One region of the Streptomyces sp. NPDC001822 genome, then DNA from elsewhere that is predicted to be linked to it. Evidence: riboswitches for the same ligand, from Rfam matches in the RefSeq annotation. Region 1 holds a riboswitch; each other region holds the start of a gene.
The links. A riboswitch is a leader RNA that binds a small molecule or an ion and turns the genes downstream of it on or off. The one in region 1 is predicted to bind cobalamin.

Region 2: another riboswitch for cobalamin. It lies ahead of ACFYY2_RS18225 (ribonucleoside-diphosphate reductase subunit alpha); the one in region 1 lies ahead of ACFYY2_RS01840 (ABC transporter substrate-binding protein).
Region 3: another riboswitch for cobalamin. It lies ahead of ACFYY2_RS21495 (cobalamin biosynthesis protein); the one in region 1 lies ahead of ACFYY2_RS01840 (ABC transporter substrate-binding protein).

Annotation. Positions count from the first base shown of each region.
Region 1 is NZ_JBIATW010000001.1:400,226-404,310, reverse strand. Features, by position in the region: gene ACFYY2_RS01850 ((2Fe-2S)-binding protein) at 1-414, opposite strand, end outside; gene ACFYY2_RS01845 ((2Fe-2S) ferredoxin domain-containing protein) at 401-739, opposite strand; cobalamin riboswitch at 863-985, opposite strand; cobalamin riboswitch at 1,147-1,320, shown strand; gene ACFYY2_RS01840 (ABC transporter substrate-binding protein) at 1,362-2,393, shown strand; gene ACFYY2_RS01835 (FecCD family ABC transporter permease) at 2,390-3,505, shown strand; gene ACFYY2_RS01830 (ABC transporter ATP-binding protein) at 3,502-4,085, shown strand, end outside.
Region 2 is NZ_JBIATW010000007.1:109,687-113,771, forward strand. Features, by position in the region: gene ACFYY2_RS18225 (ribonucleoside-diphosphate reductase subunit alpha) at 1-2,178, opposite strand, end outside; cobalamin riboswitch at 2,315-2,456, opposite strand; gene ACFYY2_RS18230 (GNAT family N-acetyltransferase) at 2,492-2,992, opposite strand; gene mctP (monocarboxylate uptake permease MctP) at 3,118-4,085, opposite strand, start outside.
Region 3 is NZ_JBIATW010000009.1:53,514-57,598, forward strand. Features, by position in the region: gene ACFYY2_RS21480 (class II aldolase/adducin family protein) at 11-670, opposite strand; gene ACFYY2_RS21485 (anion permease) at 927-2,186, shown strand; gene ACFYY2_RS21490 (hypothetical protein) at 2,199-2,423, shown strand; cobalamin riboswitch at 2,528-2,723, shown strand; gene ACFYY2_RS21495 (cobalamin biosynthesis protein) at 2,831-3,775, shown strand; gene ACFYY2_RS21500 (cobyric acid synthase) at 3,772-4,085, shown strand, end outside.

The sequences.
Region 1 (4,085 bases):
GACGGCGAGTTCACCGTCCGGAAGGCGGTCGGCGTACCACCCGGCGGGCGCCGGGAGTCCGAGTGCAGAGGCGGTGTCCTGCCTGCGCAGGGCGTCGAGGTCGGGCACGATGCCGTGGAGCAGGGTGCACGCGAGCACGGGCGACCAGAGGCGTGCCGCGTGGCCGAGCTGGGCGATGGACACGCCGACGCGCTGATCCGTGGTGCGGTACCGGTCGGTCACGGCCGTGGACAGGTCGGCGAATCCGCGGTCGTAGGAATGCTGGACGGGGTGCCAGCCTTCGTCGGGCGCGTCCGTGCGCAGCGCGAAGAAGCCCCCGAGCGTCGCCACGTCGGCCAGAGCGGCCGCCACGGCCCCGCCCGGTGCCCGTGCCGCGTCGGGCGGGCCCGCTGTCACCGGCTCAGCTGGTCGCACGGCGCCGAGGGGGTTCGAACGCGTACAGGTCGAGGATCCCCGGGCGGGTCGCCACGCCCGGGCCGCCGGCGCGCACCCAGGCGGCTATGTCCTCGGTCGCGTCCGGGTCGTTGACCAGCCCCAGCCAGACCGGCCGGGCTCCGGCCGCCCTGCCGGCGGCGGAGGGCTGCACGACGACGACGTTGGCCTGATCGCACACGTCGAGGCATTCGGAGACCCGCACCGGTGCCGCGGCGCGCAGACGCGCGGTCTGCGCCGCGTGGTCCCCGCTCACCTTGGGGCTGCCGCAGCAGCAGTCCCGGCACACGACGATCCGGCAGGGCACCTGCCCTGTCACCGCTGATGCCACCGTGCTGCCGAATACCTCTTCGGCCGGGTTCTCGGACACGCCGAACCACCCTCTCTCCGGGGAGATCCGCCCCGGGGTACGTCGAGGAGGCGACCGCGTGAGTCTCCTGGCTCTCGGGTCGTGGCTCGTCCCGTCCTTCCCGCCCCGAGGGGCGGTGGACGTACCGGGATCCGCTCGCCGATCACAGTGGCGGGACCGCGCCGGATTCGCACCGGCTTCCTCGGACCGCCGTCGCCCTGTCGGGAACCATCATGGCATCCGGTGCCCGAGGGCGTGGCGGGCAACCCCCGCACCGGTGCCGGACCGCGCCGGGGCGGTGGGGTGCCGGTCGGCGAACCGTCTCCCTGCGCGTGCGGACGGGTGCCCGTTCGAGCGCGCCGCGGCAGAACGTAGGATCACCTGGTCATCGCCGCGACGGGAGACAGGAAGCCGGTGTGAGTCCGGCACGGTCCCGCCACTGTGACCGGGAAGCGCAGCCCCTCCGCATGCCGCCGCGCGGCGGAGCGGGGAGCGTCGGCCCGGGAGTCAGGACACTGGCCTGTCGCGGGCCCGATCCGAGGAGCGCGGACTCCCCAGGAGGCTTCACGTGTTCACTGGCATGCCCCTTTTCCCCCCGGCACTCACGGCCCGCGGACGCGGCGCCCTGCGTCTGGCGGCCGGCGTACTCGCCCTGTCCGCGGTCGCGCTGACCGCGGGCTGCGGCTCGTCCGGCGGCCCGGACGCAGACCCCCGGGCCGCGGCCTCGTCGCCCGCGGGATTCCCCGTCACCATCGACAACTGCGGGGTGAGGACGACGTACACCAGGCCTCCGGCCCGGGTCGTCACCATTCACCAGCACCCCGCGGAGCTGATGCTCGCCCTGGGCCTCGCCGACCGCATGGTCGGGACCGCCTACCCCGACTCGTCCGTGCTGCCGGATCTGAGGAAGGCGTACGAGTCCGTCCCGGAACTGGCCGCGAAGGAGCCGTCGTTCGAGACGGTCCTGGATGCGGAGCCCGACTTCGTCTACGGGGGGTACGGCAGCGCGTTCGGCGAGAAGGAGGGCCGCTCCCGCAAAGCCTTCGCCGACGCGGGGATCGACACCTATCTCAACCGTGAGTACTGCGGTGAGAAGCGCGTGACGATGGAGGACACCTACGACGAGATCCGCACCATCGGCACGATCTTCGGTGTGTCCGGCCGCGCCGACTCACTCGTGGCGGACCTGAAGGGCCGTGTGGGCCGGGCCGCATCCGCCGTCGCGGACGAGGCGGACGTGCCGGTCTTTGTATACGACAGCGGCGACAAGTCGGCCTTCACCGCCGGCGGCAAGAGCCTCGGCACCGAGCTGATCCGGCTGGCCGGCGGCAGGAACGTCTTCGGCGACCTGGACGACGTCTTCGGGGACGTGTCCTGGGAACAGGTCGTGGACCGCAGGCCGGAGGTCATCGCCATCTACGACTACGCGGGTTCCGGGAGCGTCGAGCAGAAGAAGGAGTACCTCCTCTCCCGGCCCGCGCTCGCCGACGTGCCGGCGATCAGGAACAAGCGGTTCGTCGTCCTGCCGCTGACCGCGACCCTGGTCGGGATCCGGTCGGCCTACGCGGTCGGCGATCTCGCCCGCGGGCTGCACCCCGCGAGCTTCCGGTGACCGCTCCCGCACTGGAGGAGTCCGGCAGGCGGGACGAGGGGCGGCAGTCGCCCGGCGGGCCGGGAACGGGCCGGGGCACACCGGCCGTCACCCTGCTCGTGCTGACGGCGCTGCTGCTCGTCTCCGTCACCGCGGGCCTGGCGATCGGTTCGGTGCACGTGCCGCCCGGGCAGGTGTGGGGCATCGTCGCGCACGCCGTCGGCGTAGACCGGTCACCACCGGACTGGTCCCCGGCACGGGAGACCATCGTGCTGGACGTGCGCGCGCCGCGTGTCCTGCTCGGGGCGGTGACCGGTGCCGGGCTGGCGGTGGTGGGTACCGCCATGCAGGCGCTCGTACGCAACCCGCTCGCCGAGCCCTACCTGTTGGGGGTCTCGTCGGGGGCGTCCCTGGGTGCCGTGAGCGTGATCGTGTTCGGGGTGACGCTGTTCGGCCCGGTCTCGCTGTCGGCCGCCGCCTTCGCCGGCGCGCTGGGCGCCCTGCTGCTCGTGTACGCAACCGCTCGCACGGGGGGCCGCATCAGCTCCGTGCGCCTCGTGCTGTCCGGTGTGGCGATCGCGGCGGTGCTCACCGCGGTCCTGGATCTGCTCCTGCTGACCACGGACCGCGGGAACGAGGCCCGCGCGGTGCTCGCGTGGACACTCGGCGGCCTCGGCGGCGTCGACTGGGCGACGCTCTGGCTGCCCGCCTCGGCACTGCTGCTGGGCATCGGCGTCCTCTTCGTGCAGGCCCGCAATCTGAACCTGCTGCTGGCGGGCGAGGAGGCCGCCACCACCATGGGGCTGGACGTGGCCCGCTTCCGCTCCCGCATGTTCGTGCTGCTGTCCCTGGTCACGGGTGTGCTGGTCGCCGCGTCGGGGCCCATCGGCTTCGTCGGCCTGATGCTGCCCCACATCGTGCGTCTGTTCGTCGGCGGTGACCACCGCCGCGTGCTGCCCACCGCCGCGCTCGGCGGGGCGGTCTTCCTCGTCTGGGCGGACATCGCCGCACGCGTGGTGGCCGCGCCCATGGAGATACCGGTGGGGGTGCTCACCGCCCTGTGCGGCGGACCGTTCTTCCTCTGGCTCATGCGCCGCGACGCACGGCGCGGCACCGGCGAAGGAGTGGCATGACCGCGACCGCACTCGTCATCGACGGGGTCACGCTCACCGCGGGGGCCCGTCGCCTGGTCAGGGACGTCTCGTTGACCGCGCGCCCCGGTGAGGTGATCGGCCTGGTGGGACCCAACGGTAGCGGCAAGTCCAGCCTGCTGCGCGCCGTCTACCGTGTCCTGCGCCCCGCGACGGGCGAGGTCCGGGTCGACGGGGAGGACGCCTGGTCGCTGCCGGTGCGACGACTGGCCCGCACGGTTGCGGCGGTGACGCAGGAGTCGGCGGCCGAGTTCGACCTCACGGTGCGCGAGGTGGTCGCCATGGGGCGTACCCCGCACAAGCGGCTGCTCGCGGGGGACACCGCCGAGGACGCCGGACTCATCGCGTCGGCCCTCGCCGCCGTGGACATCACCGAACTGACGGAGCGCCCCTTTGACCGCCTGTCGGGTGGAGAGCGCCAGCGCGTCCTGATCGCACGGGCGCTCGCCCAGGAGCCCGCGCTGCTGGTCATGGACGAGCCGACGAACCACCTCGACATCCGGCACCAGTTGTCGGTCCTCGGCGCCCTGCGGCGGCTGCCGGCCACCGTCCTGGTCGCTCT
Region 2 (4,085 bases), on a different contig from region 1:
CGGCGTCTCCAGGAACAGGTTGAGCGACTGGCTCTGGTCGAGGAACGGCGTACGGGCCGCCGCCATGTCGATCAGGCCGCGCTGCGGGATCTCCCACGCCGTGCGGTACAGCGCCCGGACGTCCTCGGGGATCCACGCGAAGCCCTGCACGGAACCGCTCGCCTCGCGCAGCGCCTCACGGGTCCGGGCGTCCCACACGCCGAGCCGCTTCAGCTCGTCCACCAGGTAGCCGTTGACCTGGAGGAACTCACCGCTGAGCGTCTCGCGCTTGAAGAGGTTCGAGACCTGCGGCTCGATGCACTCGTACACGCCCGCGATCGAGGCGATCGTCGCCGTCGGCGCGATGGCCAGCAGCAGCGAGTTGCGCATCCCGGTCTTCGCGACCCGGGCGCGCAGCGCGTCCCAGCGCTCCGGCCAGCTGAGCTCGGTGTCGTAGTGGTCGGGGTGCAGCACACCCCGCGCGGCGCGCGTCTCGGACCAGGCGGGCAGCGGACCCGACCGCTCGGCCAGGTCGCAGGACGCCTCGTACGCGGCCAGCATGATCCGCTCGGAGATCTTCGTGGACAGGGCGCGGGCCTCGGGGGAGTCGAAGGGCAGCCGCAGCCGGAAGAAGACGTCCTGGAGGCCCATCGCGCCGAGGCCCACCGGCCGCCAGCGGGCGTTGGACCGGCCGGCCTGCTCGGTCGGGTAGAAGTTGATGTCGACGACCCGGTCCAGGAACGTCACGGCGGTGCGCACGGTGGCGTCCAGCCGCTCCCAGTCGATGCCGCCGTCGGCCACGAACGCGCCCAGGTTGACCGAACCCAGGTTGCAGACGGCCGTCTCGCCGTCGTCGGTGACCTCCAGGATCTCGGTGCAGAGGTTCGAGGAGTGCACGACCCGGCCCGGCTCGGCGGTCTGGTTGGCCGTGCGGTTGGACGCGTCCTTGAAGGTCATCCAGCCCTGACCGGTCTGCGCGAGGGTGCGCATCATGCGGCCGTACAGCTCACGCGCGGGCATCGACTTGCGGGCCAGGCCCTTGGCCTCGGCCGCGCGGTAGGCCGCGTCGAACTCGTCGCCCCACAGGTCGACCAGCTCGGGCACGTCCGCCGGGGAGAACAGCGACCACTCGGTGTCGGCGTCGACGCGGCGCATGAACTCGTCCGGGATCCAGTGCGCGAGGTTGAGGTTGTGCGTACGCCGCTGGTCCTCGCCGGTGTTGTCGCGCAGCTCCAGGAACTCCTCGATGTCGGCGTGCCAGGTCTCCAGGTAGACGGCGGCGGCGCCCTTGCGCCGGCCGCCCTGGTTGACCGCGGCGACCGAGGCGTCCAGGGTCTTGAGGAACGGCACGATGCCGTTGGAGTGGCCGTTCGTGCCGCGGATCAGCGAACCCCGGGCGCGGACACGGGAGTACGAGAGGCCGATGCCGCCCGCGTGCTTCGAGAGGCGGGCCACCTGGTGATAGCGGTCGTAGATCGAGTCGAGCTCGTCCAGCGGCGAGTCCAGCAGATAGCAGGAGGACATCTGCGGGTGCCGGGTGCCGGAGTTGAAGAGGGTCGGCGAGGACGGCAGGTAGTCGAGGCGGCTCATCAGGCCGTACAGGGCGGCCACCTCGTCCAGGGCACGCTGCGAGGTGTCCTCGGCGAGCCCGGCGGCCACGCGCAGCATGAAGTGCTGCGGGGTCTCGATGACCTGCCGGGTGAGCGGGTGGCGCAGCAGATAGCGGCTGTGCAGCGTGCGCAGGCCGAAGTAGCCGAAGCGGTCGTCCGCCCCGTCGGCGAGCGAGCGCTCCACCAGCGCGTCCAGGGCGGCCGCGTGCAGCGTGACGAACTCGGCCGTACGGTCGGCGATCAGGCCCTCGCGGTGCCCCACGGCGACCGACGAGGAGAAGGAGACCGCCCCCTCGCCCGCCGCCTCCTCCGCGATCGCGAGGGTGAGCAGCCGGGCGGCGAGCCGGGAGTAGGCCGGGTCCTCCGAGATCAGGCCCGCGGCGGCCTCGGTGGCCAGCGAGCGCAGCTCGGCCTCGTCCGCCCGCGCGCTCCGGCCGCGCAGCGCGGCGGCCGCGACCCGTCCGGGGTCGGTGTCGGGCAGATCGGCGGTCAGACCGGTCAGGGTCCGCAACAGTGCGGTCCCGGGCGCGTCGGTCGTGAGGCTCTCGGATTCCGCGGCTGAAACCGGGTCTGCGGGCGCGATGGTCACTGGGGCTATCCCTCGCTCGGCTCGGGGCCTGCGGGAGCGGGGCAGCCGGGCACGGTCGCACCCGGGGAGGGAGCACGGCGCGCACGGCGTCCACCGGCCCTCCGCGGGACCCGGACGTCTCGGCGTCCGGTTCGGTCGAGCCGGACGCACCGTCGGCAGGTCCTCGGACTCCGCGGTGCGCGAATGCACACCGATCACACCGTTGCGGGACAGTTCCGGATTCACACCGGATTCCCCTGCGGCGACAGCGAGGTCGAGCATACATGTGGGGGCTGCCGATTGAGGCAGCCCCCACATGTAGTGTCGTGATGGGTCAAAAGGCCAGACGGAACGTCAGCAGGGTGAACCCGGGGAGAGGGCTCCAGTCGCGTTCCGGGGTCCGCGCGAAGCCGAGGCGCCGGTAGACGCGGTGGGCGGACTCCATGGCCGGCTGGGTCGACAGGACCACCCCGGAGAGCCTCTCGGTGGCGCGTGCCCGCTCGACGCAGGCCCGGACGAGCGCCTCGCCGGCACCACGTCCCCGCGCTTCACGGGAGACGGCCAGCATCCGGAGTTCGGCCTCGTCCTCTGCGGCGATGTCGGTCCACGGGCTGCCCGGGGTGACATAGGTGACACCTCCCAGCACGCCGCCGTCGGAGCCCACCGCCGCCAGCACGAGCGCCTCCGCGGCGCGCCGTCCGACGGCGCGGAGCTGTTCGGCGTACTGATCGGCCGCGGCGAAGTCCAGCAGCCCGTCGTCGAGGTAGGCCCGGGTGGTGATCTCGCCCAGGGCCTCGTGCTCGGCGGCGCGGACCGGCCTGATCGAAACGTCCATGCGCGGAGTCTGCCGCAGACACCCGTCCCGCGCACGTACTCCCGTGAGGTCTTCGCCGGAGCGAGCACCCCGCACACGCGTCGGTCCCGGCGGGGCGGACCCGCCGGGACCGACGACGTCACGGGCTACAGGCGTTCCAGGGGCTCGGGCTCGCCTCCCGGCGCACCCACCGTGGCCGGCGGGAGCGTGACCTTGACGCCGGGCTCGCCGACGTCCGCGGTGTAGTCGGACGGCGAGGTCTCGTCGATACCCGCCGGGGCCTTCAGCGCGTTCAGGACGAAGGTCAGCACGACGACGACGAGGACGTTCAGCACGAACGCGGTGAGACCGATGTAGCCGATCTCGCCGATGCCGGGGATCTCCTTCGAGGAGCCGCCGAAGTGCTTCTGGGTCGGGCTGGCGACACCGTACGCGGCCACCGTGCCGTAGATCATGCCGACGGCCCAGCCGGCGATCAGGGCCCAGCGGTGGAACCACCGGGTGAACAGGCCGCCCACCAGCGCCGGCATGGTCTGGAGGATCCAGATCCCGCCGAGCAGCTGGAAGTTGATCGCGACCGTCTTGTCCATGGTGAGGACGAAGGCGAGCGCGCCCACCTTGACCAGCAGCGAGACCAGCTTGGAGACCTTGGTCTCCTGCGCCGGGGTCGCGTCCGGCTTGATGAAGTCCTTGTAGATGTTCCTGGTGAAGAGGTTCGCCGCGGCGATCGACATGATCGCGGCTGGCACCAGGGCGCCGATCCCGATCGCGGCGAAGGCCACACCCGCGAACCAGTCGGGGAACATGTTCTCGAACAGCTGGGGGATCGCCAGCTGACCGTTGTCGACCTTGATCCCGGCCGCGATCGCCATGAAGCCGAGCAGCGCGAGCAGGCCCAGCATCAGGGAGTACAGCGGCAGGATCGTGGTGTTGCGCCGGATCACCTCACGGCTGCGGCTGGAGAGCGTCGCCGTGATCGAGTGCGGGTACATGAAGAGCGCGAGCGCGGAGCCCAGTGCCAGCGTCGCGTAGCCCCACTGGCCCATCTCCCCGGGCACGAGCGCGCCCCTCGGTTTGCCCGTCGCCTCGTTGGTCTGGGCGAACGCCTCGCCGG
Region 3 (4,085 bases), on a different contig from region 1:
CGGTCCGGGGTCAGCCCGGCTGGCCGTATCCCTCCAGGGCGGTGCGCACGTCGTCCAGCTGGGCGGGGGTGAGCAGGCTCGGGCGGCGGCCGGGCACGGAGCTCGCGGTGAGCCAGAGCCTGCACATCCATTCGAGCTGGGCGGTGCGGTCGTAGGCCTGGTCCAGGGTGTCCCCGTACGTCACGGTCCCGTGGTTGCGCAGCAGGCAGCCCGTACGGTCACGCAGGGCCTCCAGCATGTGACCGGCCAGTTCCGGCGTGCCGTAGCGCGCGTAGGGGGCCGTGCGGACCGGGCCGCCGAGCATGGCCGCGGCGTAGTGGACGAGCGGCACCTCGGTCACGAGCGTGGAGACCGCGGTCGCGTGCACGGCGTGGGTGTGGACGACGGCGGCCGCGGCGGTCTCGCGGTACACGGCGAGGTGCAGGGGGAGTTCGCTGGTCGGGACGAGGTCCCCGAGGACCTGGCGTCCCGCGAGGTCGACGCCGACCGCGTCCCCCGGTCCCAGCCGGTCGTAGGGCACTCCGCTGGGGGTGACCAGGACGATGTCGCCGACCCGCGCCGACACGTTGCCCGAGGTGCCGACGACCAGCCCCTCGGCCGCCGTCCTGCGCGCCGTCGCGACGACGCCGCCCCATGCCTGTCCGATCGCGTCCTGATGGCCGTCGTTCATGCGCAGATCCTAGGACCCGCGGGGTGCGCGTGACCGATGTCTCCTCTACGGGGCAAACCGGGCGTTACGGGATCATCCGAACCGGCCGGAGGCCGGGCGCCGCAACGGCGACGGCCGCTCGGCCCGCCTCGCACGCACACAAGCGGAACCGCCGCGCACGCTTGGGGTCACCACGCCGCCCTGCCCAGTTCACCTTCCGTTCACCAAGGTTGCTTACGTTCCACGTGCCAATGACGTCGAACGATTGCCTGGGTAAATGGAACACATCACGCTGCTGCTCGCGATTGTGATCGTGACAGCTCTCGTGTTCGATTTCACGAACGGTTTCCACGACACCGCCAACGCGATGGCCACGACCATCTCGACCGGCGCCCTCAAGCCCAAGACAGCGGTGGCCATGTCCGCCGTTCTCAACCTCGTCGGCGCGTTCCTCTCGGTGGAGGTCGCCAAGACGATCTCCGGCGGGATCGTCAGCGAGGACGGCCTCAGAACCGAGGTCATCTTCGCCGCGCTCGTCGGCGCCATCCTGTGGAATCTGCTGACCTGGCTGGTCGGCCTGCCCTCCAGTTCCTCCCACGCACTCTTCGGCGGCCTCATCGGCGCCGCGGTGACGTCGGCCGGCTGGTCCTCGATCAACGGCGGCACCGTCGTCACGAAGGTCCTGCTGCCCGCGGTCGCCGCGCCGCTCGTCGCCGGTATCGCCGCGCTGCTGGCGACGAAGCTGACGTACCGCCTCAACCGGAAGATCACCGACGAGGCACAGCTGAAGTCGACCGCCAAGGGATACCGGGCCGGGCAGATCGCCTCCGCCGGTCTGGTCTCGCTCGCCCACGGCACCAACGACGCGCAGAAGACCATGGGCATCATCACCCTGGCCCTGGTCACCGGCGGCGTCCTCGCCCCCGGTTCGAACCCCCCGGTCTGGGTCATCACCGCGGCCGGTATCGCCATCGCCCTGGGCACCTACCTCGGCGGCTGGCGCATCATCCGCACCATGGGCAGCGGACTCACCCAGCTCCGGCCGCCGCAGGGCTTCGCCGCCCAGACCAGCGCGGCCACGGTCATCCTGGCCTCCTCGCACCTCGGGTTCTCCCTCTCCACCACGCAGTCCGTCTCCGGTGCGGTCATGGGTGCGGGGCTCGGACGCAAGGGGGGTGTGGTCCGCTGGTCCACCGCCACCCGGATGTTCGTCGCCTGGGGCCTGACCCTGCCGGCCGCCGGTGTGGTCGGCGCGGGCGCCGAGCTGCTGACCAAGCAGGGCTCCTGGGGAGTCGCCGTGACGGCCGCCCTGCTGGTCGCGGGTTCCGGCGCGATCTGGATGCTCTCGCGGCGCAAGCCGGTCGACCACACCAACGTCAACGCGGCCGACGAGGCCGCCGAGGAGCCCGCCGGTGTCGTCACGACGGCCATCGCGGCCGTCACCCCGCCGCCCGCGGGTGTGCCCGTCCCGGAACTCAAGACCACCATCCCCGCCCCGGACACCCAGGCCGACCCGGCCCGGCCGGCCACGGTGTAAGGACGCATCCGCATGAAAATCGACTGGGCGGCTCTCGCCTCCGTCTTCGGGATCAGCCTCGTGGTCACCGTCGCGCTCGTCGGCCTCTTCACCCTCGGCATCACCGGCCTGGCCAAGCAGGTGCGGACGGGCCAGGGCGGCGGCGGTTCCCACGCCCTGGCGCGCACCGGCGCGTACGCCTGCTTCGCCGTGTGCGCGGCGGCGGTCGCGTACGGGATCTACCTGATCGTCGCCTGACCCCCTCGGGCACCCCTCCGGGCCGGACACACCGTGTGTGTGTCCGGCCCGGTGTGCGTCCGGCCACACTGAAGCCTCGCAGGTCAACAGCAGGTTGACGGGCCTTCACGGGGCGTGGTGGACTGCCGGAGCCATTTACGGCGGCAGAAGAGGAAGCCGGTGCGAATCCGGCGCGGTCCCGCCACTGTCACCGGGGAGCAGTCCTCCACACGGAAGTCACGGCCCGCCACCGCGGGCTGGAAGGCCGGAGGACCCGCGGATCCGGAAGCCAGGAGACTCTCGTCGCCGGTCACGTCGAACCAGGGCGCGGACCCTGAGTGAGGACATCTGCCATGCCCGGCCGCCGTGCGTCCCTGCCCGCACCACCCGTGACGACGTCCCTCCGAGGCGCGACGGACCTCTGATCCGTGCGAGCCGACCGCATCTTCGCGTACGGCGCCGCCGCGGGGCTGATCGGCGACCTGCTGCTCGGTGACCCCCGGCGCGGCCACCCGGTGGCCGCCTTCGGGCGGGCCGCCGCGGGCGCCGAGCACCGCCTGTGGCGCGACCACCGGGGCTGGGGGGCCCTGCACACGCTCGTCTGCGCGGGCGGTGCCACGGCCGCCGCCGGGCTGGCGGCCCGCGCCGTGCGGAACCGTCCCGCGGCCGCCGTGGCACTGACCGCCGCCGCCACCTGGTCCGTCGTCGGGGGCACGTCGCTGGGCCGTGAGGCCCGGGCCATCGGCGGAGCACTGGAGGCCGGGGACATCGAGCTCGCCCGGGAGCGGCTGCCGCATCTGTGCGGCCGCGACCCGCAGGCGCTCGACGGGCCGCAGATCGCCCGGGCGGTCGTCGAGTCCGTCGCCGAGAACACCTCCGACGCCGTCGTGGGGGCCCTGGTGTGGGGCGCGCTCGGCGGGGTGCCCGGACTGATCGGTTTCCGGGCCGTGAACACCCTCGACGCCATGGTGGGGCACAAGTCGCCCCGCTACCGGCGCTACGGCTGGGCGTCGGCCCGGCTCGACGACCTCGCGGGCTGGCCCGGGGCCCGGCTCACCGCCGCGCTCGCGGTGGCCGCCGGGGGCCGTCCGCGCGAGGCCGTCCGTGCCTGGCGCTCGGACGCGGGCAGGCACCCGAGCCCCAACGCGGGCCCGGTGGAGGCCGCGTTCGCGGGGGCGCTCGGCGTACGCCTGGGCGGAACCCTCGCCTACGGCGGGCGGGTCGAGCACCGGCCGGTGCTCAACGGGGAGGCCGGCCGCGAGGTGCGGGTCACCGACATCGAACGTGCGGTGCGGCTGTCGCGCCGGGTGAGTGTGCTGGCCCTCGGCGTGTGTGCGGCGGCGCGGGCGGCCATGGGACGGAGGGGCGTATGAGCGGCGGACTGCTGGTCGCGGGCACCACCTCGGACGCGGGCAAGAGCGTCGTCACGGCGGGGATCTGCCGGTGGCTGGTGCGCCGGGGGGTGAAGGTCGCACCGTTCAAGGCGCAGAACATGTCGCTGAACTCCTTCGTCACCCGGGAGGGTGCGGAGATCGGCCGCGCCCAGGCGATGCAGGCGCAGGCCGCCCGGGTGGAGCCGTCGGCCCTGATGAACCCGGTGCTGCTGAAGCCGGGCGGCGACCGCTCCAGCCAGGTGGTCCTGATGGGCAGGCCGGTCGGCGAGATGAGCGCCCGCGGCTACCA